3 regions of the Arthrobacter sp. fls2-241-R2A-172 genome follow, and region 3 is predicted to be linked to each of the others. Evidence: predicted binding sites of a transcription regulator. Region 3 holds the regulator's gene; each other region holds the start of a gene.
The links. The regulator HrcA, encoded in region 3, represses chaperone genes, less so after heat shock. The targets are predictions, from matches to a motif close to TTNGCACTCGNNNNNNNCGAGTGCNAA.

Region 1 (3,971 bases), on a different contig from region 3:
GTTGGCGGCCTGGCCGGCAACGAACGCGAGGGCGGCGCGGAGTTGGTCTTCCACGGGCAACAAGGCGTCCGCCCAGTCGGGCGCCATTAGCTCTTCCAGCGGACGGTCGATCAGTTCCGCGAAGTCGCTATCCGCCACGCCTGCCGGTTCAAGTTCAAACAGTGCATCCTCGCCAGTCATCACGCCATTGTCCCCCGCGCCTGCCAGGCGGGGCGAATGACAGCGTTGTTATTCACCCGTAACATAGGGGTAGGACAATTTCCCATCAAGCGTCGAAGGAGTATGCCGTGGCGGAACCAGCACCGGAACCGATGGCGCAGCAGGCGACAGGTTTTTCCCTCGAGGACCTCGCGGCTGAAACCCGCAGCGAATCGCCCCTCAGTGAACGCGACCAGCAAATGCTGGCACTTGAACGGCAGTGGTGGAAGTACGCAGGCGCCAAGGAACAGGCTATCCGTGAGCTGTTCGATCTCTCCGCTACGCATTACTACCAGATCCTGAACGCGCTGATCGATACCGAGGACGCGTTGGCCCACGATCCCATGCTCGTCAAGAGATTGCGTAGACTACGTACGTCCCGCCAACGTGCGCGGACGGCACGTCGCTTGGGGTCCGACGCGTAAATCGCCAGGCTGATCTGTCAGCAGCAACCAGCAAGGACAACGCTTCACCATGACCAAATTTGCCAGGGATGAATTCGACCAGGTTCCGCAAACCACCAATCGCCAGGGCGTCCACCGCGACGCCCAGGAGACTGCCCGCCCTGCCTTGTGGCCGGTCCTCACAGTCGGAGCTGTCGCTCTGGTGCTGGGCCTGGTGGCCTTCCTGATCCTTCCAAACCTCGGCGTGGTGGGCCCCAGCGCCTCCTCTAACGTCTCGACGCCGGCACCCCAGCAGAGTACTGATACCTCGCCTTCTGCGGCGCCCAGCGAACCGGCTCCCACGGCTTCGGGTGAACCGAGCCCCGAGGCGTCACCGTCCAACGTTCCGTCCGCTACTCCGTCCTCGGCTCCGGTAGACAAGACCATTCCCGTGGCTGTCTACAACGGCGCTGGCACGGCTGGCCTGGCAGGCCGGGTGGCCGGTCTGGTACAGGGCGATGGCTGGACGCTGAGTACAGTTGGGAACTGGGGTGGCCTGCCGCAGCAGACCTCCGTGATCTTCTACAACAGTCCTGCGCAGAAGGCCAACGCTGAAGCGTTGGGAACCCTGCTGCGCATTCAGTCGATCGTTGAGTCCCCGGAAATCCAGCAGCCCCTGGTGGTTGTTGCCGGTCCCGGATACCAGTAGCGGGCCGCTGTAGGAGCACCTTTGAGCCCCAACTCGGTTAAGCATCAATAACAAAACCGAAGCACTGCTGCCCACCGGCAGCGCCGCAGGAGTGACTGTGGTTACAGTGGATTGATTCCGGTACGGAGATCCCGGCAACCGGTCTTGGCTACTGCGAAAGTGTGGGCATCATGGCATTGGGAACCGTCAAATGGTTCAACGCCGAAAAGGGCTACGGATTCATCACTGTGGATGAGTCCGGCGACGACGTTTTTGTGCACTGGTCCGCCATCCAGATGGATGGCTTCCGGGCCCTCGAGGAGGGCCAGCGGGTGGAGTTCGAATTGGGGGAAGGACAGAAGGGGCCGCAGGCAGAAGGCGTGCGCGTCGCCTAGCCCTGGGGCAGGCCAACGCCTGACCGGCTCAGCTCATGGCTGAAACCCCCTTGATTTCCGTCGCAAAGACGCATTCCTGCTTGCACTCTCCCCGGTCGAGTGCTAATTATTGATTTAGCACTCCTACGGTTCGACTGCTAAGTATGGCCCGGCTTACGCCGGTCCCGATCGGCTGCCGGATCGCTGGAGGATCAAGAAAAACCTTGGTGTGGTGAGGTTCGGAGCGCGGGGCATACATAGGCCGCAAGCAAAGGACCGTCCGTCGCGGGCACCGCATCTGACAGGTACCTTCTTAACGACTGTCCCGAAAGGACTACCGCCGTTATGGCCAAGATCATTGCATTTGATGAAGAGGCACGCCGCGGCCTCGAGCGGGGCCTGAACATCCTCGCTGACGCCGTCAAGGTCACCCTCGGCCCGCGTGGACGCAACGTCGTCCTCGAAAAGAAGTGGGGCGCCCCCACGATCACCAACGATGGCGTTTCCATCGCCAAGGAGATCGAGCTGGACGACCCTTACGAGAAGATCGGTGCAGAACTGGTCAAGGAAGTTGCCAAGAAGACGGATGACGTCGCTGGCGATGGTACGACCACTGCAACCGTCCTCGCCCAGGCACTGGTGAAGGAAGGCCTGCGCAACGTTGCCGCCGGCGCCGACCCGCTGTCCCTCAAGCGCGGCATCGAGAAGGCTGTTGAAGCAGTCATCAACGAACTGCTGGCCTCTGCCAAGGAAATCGAAACCAAGGAAGAGATCGCAGCCACGGCTTCCATCTCCGCCGGTGACCCGGAAATCGGCAGCCTGATCGCCGAAGCCCTGGACAAGGTGGGCAAGGAAGGCGTCATCACGGTCGAGGAATCCAACACCTTCGGCTTGGAGCTTGAGCTCACCGAGGGCATGCGCTTCGACAAGGGCTACATCTCCGCTTACTTCGTCACCGACGCAGAGCGCCAGGAAACGGTCCTCGAAGACCCGTACATCCTGATCGTCAACTCCAAGATCTCCAACGTGAAGGAACTCGTCACGGTTCTGGAGAAGGTCATGCAGTCCAACAAGCCGCTGCTGATCATCGCCGAAGACATCGAGGGCGAGGCCCTGGCCACCCTGATCGTCAACAAGATCCGTGGCACCTTCAAGTCCGTCGCCGTCAAGGCCCCGGGCTTCGGTGACCGCCGCAAGGCCCAGCTGGCCGACATCGCCATCCTCACCGGCGGCCAGGTCATCTCCGAAGAAGTTGGCCTCAAGCTCGAAAACGCTGGCCTGGAACTCCTCGGCACCGCCCGCAAGGTTGTTGTCACCAAGGACGAGACCACCATCGTTGAAGGTGCCGGCGACGCCGAGCAGATCGCAGGCCGCGTGGCCCAGATCCGTGCCGAGATCGAAAACTCCGACTCCGACTACGACCGCGAGAAGCTGCAGGAGCGCCTGGCCAAGCTGGCCGGTGGCGTTGCAGTCATCAAGGCCGGTGCCGCAACCGAAGTTGAGCTCAAGGAACGCAAGCACCGCATTGAGGACGCAGTCCGCAACGCCAAGGCTGCTGTTGAAGAAGGCATCGTTGCCGGTGGTGGCGTAGCCCTCATCCAGGCAGGCGCCAAGGCATTCGCCAACCTCACCCTGCAGGGTGACGAGGCAACCGGTGCCAACATCGTCAAGGTTGCCATCGACGCTCCGCTGAAGCAGATCGCGTTCAACGCTGGCCTCGAGCCGGGCGTTGTCGTCGACAAGGTTCGCGGCCTGCCTTCCGGCCACGGCCTGAACGCTGCCACGGGCGTCTACGAAGACCTCCTGGCTGCCGGCGTCAACGACCCCGTAAAGGTCACCCGCTCGGCTCTCCAGAACGCTGCTTCCATCGCTGGTCTGTTCCTGACCACCGAGGCTGTAGTGGCTGACAAGCCCGAGAAGAACGCTCCGGCTCCGGGCGGCGACGACATGGGCGGCATGGGCGGCTTCTAAGCCCCCTCGCTGAACATTTCGTTTCAGAGCTAACGACGGCGGTCCCCACCAACTGGAGGGGGCCGCCGTTTTGCTGCCTACCACGGTTTTAGTGTCCGTGGGTTCTGGCAGGATTAACGGTATGACGATTATTGCTGCCGCCGACGGGTCCGCCCTCGGTAATCCTGGGCCGGCCGGTTGGGCCTGGTACGTTGACGACTCCTGTTGGCATGCAGGAGGTTGGCCACATGGCACCAACAACCAGGGCGAACTGATGGCAGTCCTGGATCTTTTCCGCTCCACGGCCCATGTTGCCCACGAGGAACTGCTGATCCTGTGCGATAGCCAGTATGTCATCAACTGCATCACCAAATGGAT
Region 2 (3,971 bases), on a different contig from region 3:
CCGGGCTTGGCGGGAAGCAACTGCTTCCGCAGCTCTTCGGGGGTGACTGCCGTACCGCGTTTCTTGATGTCCAGCACCGTGATGCCGTTGGTCTTCACCCAGGCTTTCAGGGCCTTGACGTTGTACGGCATGACTTCCAGCACTTTGTAGGCGCGGGCGAACGGGGTGTCGTGTAACGCCGGGGCGCAGATGTAGGCGATGTGCTCATCCACCAAGTGACCGCCGAGGCGTTCAGCGACATCGGCCACCAGGCCCGCGCGGATCACCGCCCCATCCGGTTCGTACAGGAATCCTTCCACCGGCCCGACGGCGGCTACCGGACCGCCGTCGAAATCCTCGCCGCTGGTGATTTCGGCAGCGCCCTGGCTGCCGAGGACCAACGCTGCGCGCCGTACCCCCGGGCGCGCCACCGCGTTGAACCACAGCGTGACCTCGGTGACATCACCGAGGACGGAAACCCACTGCGCCTCGCAACCTGCGGGCACGGAATCGTGAGGGATGCCCGGACCCATCTTGACGCCAATGGCGCGCCCCGTGGCAGCCAGGTTTTCCACGAACGACAGAGGGGGAGAGAAGGCCTCGGGGTCCCAGATCCGCTTTGTTCCGGAGGTGGACGTGGTGCGTCGGGCGGGATCCAGCCACACTCCATCGATACCGTCCAGCTCTACGGAGGTAGCGTCCGCGTGGACCACTGTGGCGTGCGGGAAGGGGATCAGGTTGATCGTGGCGCAGGCAGCAGTCGTCTCGTCCATCTCAACAGCAGTCACGGCGATCTCCATGGACGCCATGGCCATCGAGTCAGCTCCCAGGCCGCAACCGAGGTCCGCGACATGCGAAACGCCGGCCTGTGCAAAGCGCTCGGCGTGCCGGGCGGCGACGTTCAACCGGGTCGCCTGCTCCAACCCGGCCTGGGTGAACAGCATTTGGCGGGCAAATTCGCCGAACTTGGCCTCTGCCCGGGTCCGGAGGCGGGATTGCGTCAGGACGGCAGCGACGAGTTCGGGGGAGTGGCCCGCTTTCCGGAGGTCGGCGTTGACGCTGAATGCGTCGGCTTCCTTGTAAGGCCCCAGTGAGGCAAGAAGTTCCCATCCTTCGGTGGTCAGCAAGGGCGCGATCTGTTCCTGCGGTGCGTGAGGCATGGGATCAAGCCTAACGTCGCAGGATATGACAGCGTGACTTGGGAATCAGCCAGATAGGGTTGTTTTCATGGAAGACAACGCAGCCGCACAGCCGTCCCGCATCACCAAATATGCCCGTCCCGCACTTATTGCGGGCATCGTGATAGCCGTGGTCTGCATAGCCCTGCTCATCATCATCCTGGCCTTGGACTCCTTCAATGCGGCCGCATACTCCGTCACCGGCAAAAGCGTCAACGATGCCACCGATGAAGCACGGGAGATCCGCGACCTGTACAGCGGCGCCCGCATCGGCGGGATTATCGCCCTGGTGATCTCCGGCGTCGTGGCTGTCCTGTCCGCAGTGGTGCTGTACCGGAACCGCGGCAATGCCCCCGTGGATGGGGACGACGACGGCGAGGACTACGGCCTGGACGACCTCACCGGACGGTGACGGGAGTTCACCCATGACGAAATGCTGGCACTCACCTTGACCGAGTGCTAACGCTTACATAGAGTCTTATTAGCACTCTCCCCCGGAGGGTGCTAACCACGCCAGGCGTTCCTCCGGCACCGCGACGACGGTTGCACGCCCCGGCACCCCAGTTCTTAGTCCATGAATCAGCTCATGAAAAGGAGAGTCCGAGTGTCGGTCTCGATTAAGCCTCTTGAGGATCGTATTGTTGTTCGCCCGCTCGAAGCAGAGCAGACCACGGCTTCCGGCCTGGTTATTCCGGACTCCGCACAGGAGAAGCCGCAGGAAGGCGAAGTTGTTGCAATCGGCCCCGGCCGCTTCGATGACAACGGAAACCGCGTACCGGTTGACGTAGCTGTTGGCGACGTCGTCATCTACTCCAAGTACGGTGGAACCGAAGTCAAGACCGGTGGCAACGAGTACCTCGTTCTGTCCGCCCGCGACGTCCTCGCGATCGTCGTAAAGTAACTTCCCGGAGCCCGCACCGCCGCCGCGTTGGAATCATTCCGACCCGTCAGCGGTGCGGGTTTTCTGTCTTGAAAGGACACAACCATGGCAAAGCAGCTTGCTTTTAACGATGCTGCCCGCCGGTCTCTTGAGGCCGGTATCGACAAGCTCGCCAACACTGTCAAGGTGACGCTTGGTCCGCGCGGCCGCAACGTCGTGCTGGACAAGAAGTGGGGCGCTCCCACGATCACCAACGACGGCGTCACCATCGCCCGCGAAGTTGAGCTTGACGACCCCTACGAGAACCTTGGCGCCCAGCTGGCCAAGGAAGTAGCCACCAAGACCAACGACGTCGCCGGCGACGGCACCACCACGGCTACCGTGCTGGCCCAGGCCTTGGTCAAGGAAGGCCTGCGCAACGTTGCAGCCGGCGCCGCTCCCGGCGAGATCAAGCGTGGCATTGAGGTTGCGGTTGAAGCCGTGGCTGCCCGCCTCCTGGAGAACGCCCGCGAAGTCGAAGGCACCCAGGTTGCCAACGTTGCCGCTATCTCTGCCCAGAGCGACGAGGTTGGCGAACTGCTGGCCGAAGCTTTCGGCAAGGTGGGCAAAGACGGTGTCATCACCATCGAAGAGTCCTCCACCACGCAGACCGAGCTGGTCCTGACCGAAGGCATGCAGTTCGACAAGGGCTACCTGTCCCCGTACTTCGTCACCGACGCTGAGCGCCAGGAAGCCGTCCTCGAGGACGCCCTCATCCTGATCAACCAGGGCAAGATCTCCTCGCTGCAGGACTTCCTGCCGCTGCTGGAGAAGGCCCTGCAGGCCAACAAGCCGCTCTTCATCATTGCTGAAGACATCGAAGGCGAAGCCCTTTCCACGCTGATCGTCAACCGCATCCGCGGCACGCTCAACGTTGTCGCCGTCAAGGCCCCGGGCTTCGGCGACCGCCGCAAGGCCATGCTCCAGGACATCGCCACGCTCACCGGCGCGCAGGTTGTTTCCCCGGACCTCGGCCTGACCTTGGACTCCGTTGGCCTCGAGGTACTCGGTACCGCACGCCGCATCACGGTCACCAAGGACAACACCACCATCGTTGACGGCGCTGGCTCCGCCCAGGACGTGGCCGACCGCGTTGCACAGCTGCGTGCCGAACTGACCCGGACGGACTCCGACTGGGACAAGGAAAAGCTGCAGGAACGCCTCGCCAAGCTCGCCGGCGGCATCGGTGTGATCAAGGTTGGCGCAGCCACCGAGGTCGAGCTGAAGGAAAAGAAGCACCGCATCGAGGACGCCGTTTCCTCCACGCGTGCAGCCCTTGAAGAAGGCATCGTTTCCGGTGGCGGTTCCGCACTCATCCACGCCCTCAAGGCGCTGGACGAGTCCCCGGCCGTCAAGGCACTCGAAGGTGACGCGGCAGCAGCCGTTGGCATCGTCCGCCGCGCACTGGTTCAGCCCCTCCGCTGGATCGCACAGAACGCCGGCTTCGACGGCTTCGTAGTGACGGCCAAGGTCTCCGAGCTGGAAGCCAACCACGGCTTCAACGCCAAGTCCGGCGAGTACGAGGACCTGATCGCCGCTGGCGTGATCGACCCCGTCAAGGTCACCCGCTCCGCACTCCGCAACGCCGCTTCCATCGCTGCCCTGGTTCTCACCACCGAGACCCTGGTTGCCGAAAAGCCGGCCGAGGAAGAAGACGCACACGCAGGCCACCAGCACTAAGCTGTCTGCGCCAAAAACCCCGGCCACGTTGATTCGTGGCCGGGGTTTTTTGCTGTGCGCGCTCGCTCACGTCCCGCCTATTTGGGGTGGGCGCTCTCTCATGTTCCGCCTGTTTGGCCGGGACGCTCTCTCATGTTCCGCCCGTTTGTGGTGGGCGCTCTCTCATGTTCCGCCTGTTTGGCCGGGACGCTCTCTCACGCCCCGCCCGTTTGGCC
Region 3 (3,971 bases):
TTCCTTGGATTCCTGTGCAGTGAAGGGTCCCCGGTCCCGGAAGATCAGGTAGATCAACAGGGAAGGCAAGCAGCCAAGAATGCCGCCAAAGTGCGCCAAAGTGGCCCACTGCCGGTCTTCGCCGGCCGTCAAGGGCAGTGCATTGGCTGGCGCGCCATGGTACTGGGGCCGCCCTGCGGCGCTGCCCGGTTCTTCAGGAGCGTTCTCTGCCACGGTGTCTTCCCTTTGCTGTAAAGATGCTGCGGTGTTGCTGTCCCAGAATACCGGCACGCGCCCGCTTCTATGGACCAACTCCCCGTTGGCGCTGCAGTTGCAGTGGTTCAGGGTGAATGCTTTAGGGGACCGTCAGGAAGTCGATGACTTCCTCAACACGGCCCAGCAGGGATGCTTCAAGGTCGGCGTAGCTCCGTACGGCGCCCAGCAGCCTTTGCCAGCCCAACCCGATGTCCTCGGCGGTCTCGTGCGGCCAGCCGAAGGCGCGGAGGATGCCGGTCTTCCAATCCATGCCACGCGGCACTGTGGGCCACTTCTCAATGCCCAACACCTTGGGCCTGATGGCTTGCCACACATCCACGTACGGATGTCCCACAATGAGGACGTTTCCAGCGGCTCCGGGACAGGCCATGGCCTCGGCGGCGATGCGGGATTCTTTCGATCCCTGGACCAGGTGGTCCACCAGGATCCCGAGGCGGCGGTCCGGGCCGGGGTTGAAATCCGCAATGGCGGACGCGAGGTCGTCCACGCCATGCAAGGGTTCAACCACGATCCCTTCGACCCTGAGATCGTCACCCCAGACCTTCTCGACCAGTTCGGCGTCGTGCTTTCCTTCCACCCAGATGCGGCTGGCCTTGGCCACCTGTGCGCGCTGGCCTTGCACCTTGACGGAACCTGAGGCGGTACGGCCCGGCTGGGCGGCCGACGGCGACTGCCGGACTGCTGGAGGCATCAGGCGGATGGGCTGGCCTTCGAGCAGGAAGCCGTATCCCAACTGGAACGATTTGGACTTACCACGCCGGTCCTCCAGGGACACGACATGCATGCCGCCGGTCTTCTCCACCCTGGTCACTTCGCCCACCCAGCCGGACTGGACGTCTTCAAGGACCATTCCCCGCTGGACCGCTACCTCAGGAAGCTGGCGTTTGGCGGGAGCGGTCAGATCCTGTGGACCCCAATTGTCGAAAGCCAAGGGATATTTCCTACCTTTGAGTACTTGATGGGTGGGGGAGCCGTTTGGGTTGCGAAGCTGCCGAACCTGCACGCTGGAAGCTGAATACGGGCGTTTTCAATGCTAGCAACGGGGTGGCCCATAATAGACTTGTTAGCACTTGGGCATGTTGAGTGCTAAGTGCGGAGGCCCGGCGGGCGTGCCGCAGTCGCCGGTCGCCACGACCACGGACGTCGTCAGGAGGTGGAGCAATGAGTGAGCCACGCAAGTTGGAAGTGCTGCGTGCCATCGTTGAAGACTACGTGCATTCCAGGGAACCCGTTGGATCCAAGGCCCTTGTCGAGCGCCACCACCTCGGTGTTTCCAGTGCCACCATCCGCAATGACATGGCTGTCCTGGAAGAAGAAGGACTCATCGCGGCGCCCCACACCAGCGCAGGACGCATTCCCACGGACAAGGGCTACCGCCTGTTTGTGGACCGTATCTCCCAGGTAAAGCCACTTTCGGCCGCGGAGCGCCGTGCCATCCACTCCCTCCTCGAGGGCCCGGATGACGTGGACGACATCCTGGAGCGGACCGTGAGGCTCCTTTCCCAGCTGACCAACCAGGTCGCCGTCGTGCAGTACCCGCACTCGAGCCGGGCGGTCGTCCGTCACGTTGAGTTCGTGCTGCTTGCGCCAAAGCAGGTCCTGGTGGTCCTCATTGCGGACACAGGCAGCGTTGGCCAGAAGGTCATCGATGCCGGATCAGATGTTGCGAACGAGGCATTGATGCTGCTGAGGTCCCGGTTCCTCGGAAGCATAGCCGGGACGCAACTGGACCTTCTCCCACAGGTCCTTCCATCGGTAGTGGCCCTCTGCCCGCCCGAGCTTCGCGGCGTGGCCCAGACTCTTGCGCACGGCCTGCAGTCACTGAGCGACAACAGCCGCGAAGAGCGCATCTTGATGGCGGGCACCGCCAACCTGGCCCGCTCCAATGTGGACTTCCCCTTGAGCATCGGTCCGGTGCTTGAAGCCCTTGAGGAACAAGTCGTCATGCTGCGGTTGTTGTCCGATATGGGCGATGATCCGCGGGGCGTGTCAGTAAGCATTGGCCGGGAGAACCCGTACGACGGTTTGGCCGAGGCTTCCGTCGTGGCCACCGGCTACGGTTCCGGAGCCAAGGTTGGGATCCTTGGCCCTACCCGCATGGACTATCCCACCACCATGGCCGCAGTCCGGGCCGTGGCCAGATACCTTTCCCGCATTCTCGGCGGCTGAACACCGGCCCGAGGAAACATCCGCAGTACAACAAGGAAGAGATACCGACTTTGAGCAGCCACTATGACGTTTTGGGAGTCTCTCCGGAAGCCACCGGGGAAGAGATCAAAAAGGCGTACCGCAAGTTGGCGCGGAAACTTCACCCGGACGTCAACCCCGGGGAAGATGTCGCGGAGCAGTTCAAGGCAGTGACCCACGCCTACGAGGTGTTGTCGGACCCGCAGAAGCGCCGTGTCTACGACGCCACCGGTAATGAAAACGGAACCGAAAACGGCTTCGGCGGCGGTTATTCCGGCCAGGGCTTCGCCTTCCAGGACATTTTCGACACCTTCTTTGGCGGCGGTGGCGGCCATGGCGGCCCGGCTTCCCGGGTCCGGCGCGGCCAGGACGCCCTCATCAGCGTCCGCATCGACCTCAAGGATGCGGTATTCGGCGTCAACAAGAAGCTCGAAGTCGACACGGCCGTTGTGTGCCCCACTTGTGATGGCAGTTGCTGCCGCCCTGGTACCCATCCTGAACGGTGTGACATCTGTGGTGGCAGCGGCCAGGTCCAGCGGGCGGTCCGGTCCATCCTCGGCCAGGTCATGACCACGGCCCCCTGTGGCTCCTGCGAGGGCTTCGGCACGGTCATCAAGGACCCCTGCAACGAATGCAGCGGGCAGGGTCGCATCCGCAGTCGTCGTTCCCTCACCATCAAGGTTCCTGCCGGTGTGGCCACCGGTACCCGGATCCAGTTGTCCGGCCAGGGCGAAGCGGGCCCCGCCGGCGGCCCGGCCGGCGATCTCTACGTCGAAATCCGCGTCAACAACGACTCCATGTTCATGCGTGAAGGCGACGACCTGCACGCAACCCTGAGCGTGCCCATGACAGCCGCTGCCCTGGGTACGGAACTTCAGTTGGACACCTTCGACGGAGCACAGGACATCGACGTCAAGGCGGGAACCCAGTCAGGCGAAATCATCACTCTTCGCGGGCTTGGCGTCACCCACCTTCGCGGCTATGGCCGAGGCGACCTCAAGGTGCATTTGCACGTCGAAACGCCTACCAAGCTCGATGCCGCCCAGGAGGAGCTGCTCCAGCAGCTCGCCAAACTGCGGGGAGAGCAGTTCACCGAGGGAAAGCTCGTTGCCAGCGGCGGCATGTTCGCCAAACTGCGGGACAAGCTCGGTAACCTGTAGCGGTGAGCAACCCCGTCTTCTTCACCCAGGCAGGCAACCTCAGCCACCTGGGGCCTGGTTCCGTGTTTGTACTGGAAGGCCCGGAGGCGCGCCACGCGGTCACCGTTAAACGCTTGGCGGTGGGCGAACAGGTAGACATCGCAGACGGCGCCGGTACACGTTTGACGGGTACGGTCTCCGAGACCGGGTCAGGCACCTTGGCTGTGACGGCCTCGGACGTCGTCTTCGAAGAGCGGCCGGCCGTTCGCCTGGTCCTCGTCCAGGCGCTTGCCAAAGGGGACCGTGACGAACTTGCCGTCGAAACGGCCACCGAACTCGGCATTGACGCGGTGGTTCCGTGGCAGTCCGAACGCTCCATTGTCCGATGGA

Region 1: groL (chaperonin GroEL) is a predicted target of HrcA. The motif match lies at 1,779-1,805, and genes of this name have one in related genera.
Region 2: groES (co-chaperone GroES) is a predicted target of HrcA. The motif match lies at 1,594-1,620, and genes of this name have one in related genera.

The regions. Positions count from the first base shown of each region.
Region 1 covers NZ_JARVTB010000003.1:101,291-105,261, forward strand. Annotated here, with positions in the region: gene QRM57_RS06025 (uracil-DNA glycosylase) at 1-180, opposite strand, end outside; gene QRM57_RS06030 (DUF3263 domain-containing protein) at 288-623, shown strand; gene QRM57_RS06035 (LytR C-terminal domain-containing protein) at 673-1,290, shown strand; gene QRM57_RS06040 (cold-shock protein) at 1,461-1,664, shown strand; gene groL (chaperonin GroEL) at 1,989-3,614, shown strand; gene QRM57_RS06050 (ribonuclease HI family protein) at 3,736-3,971, shown strand, end outside.
Region 2 covers NZ_JARVTB010000004.1:478,704-482,674, forward strand. Annotated here, with positions in the region: gene QRM57_RS10410 (THUMP-like domain-containing protein) at 1-1,139, opposite strand, end outside; gene QRM57_RS10415 (hypothetical protein) at 1,207-1,569, shown strand; gene groES (co-chaperone GroES) at 1,762-2,058, shown strand; gene groL (chaperonin GroEL) at 2,143-3,756, shown strand.
Region 3 covers NZ_JARVTB010000002.1:371,293-375,263, reverse strand. Annotated here, with positions in the region: gene QRM57_RS04585 (DUF4870 domain-containing protein) at 1-213, opposite strand, end outside; gene QRM57_RS04580 (DUF3097 domain-containing protein) at 335-1,186, opposite strand; gene hrcA (heat-inducible transcriptional repressor HrcA) at 1,417-2,424, shown strand; gene dnaJ (molecular chaperone DnaJ) at 2,475-3,602, shown strand; gene QRM57_RS04565 (16S rRNA (uracil(1498)-N(3))-methyltransferase) at 3,605-3,971, shown strand, end outside.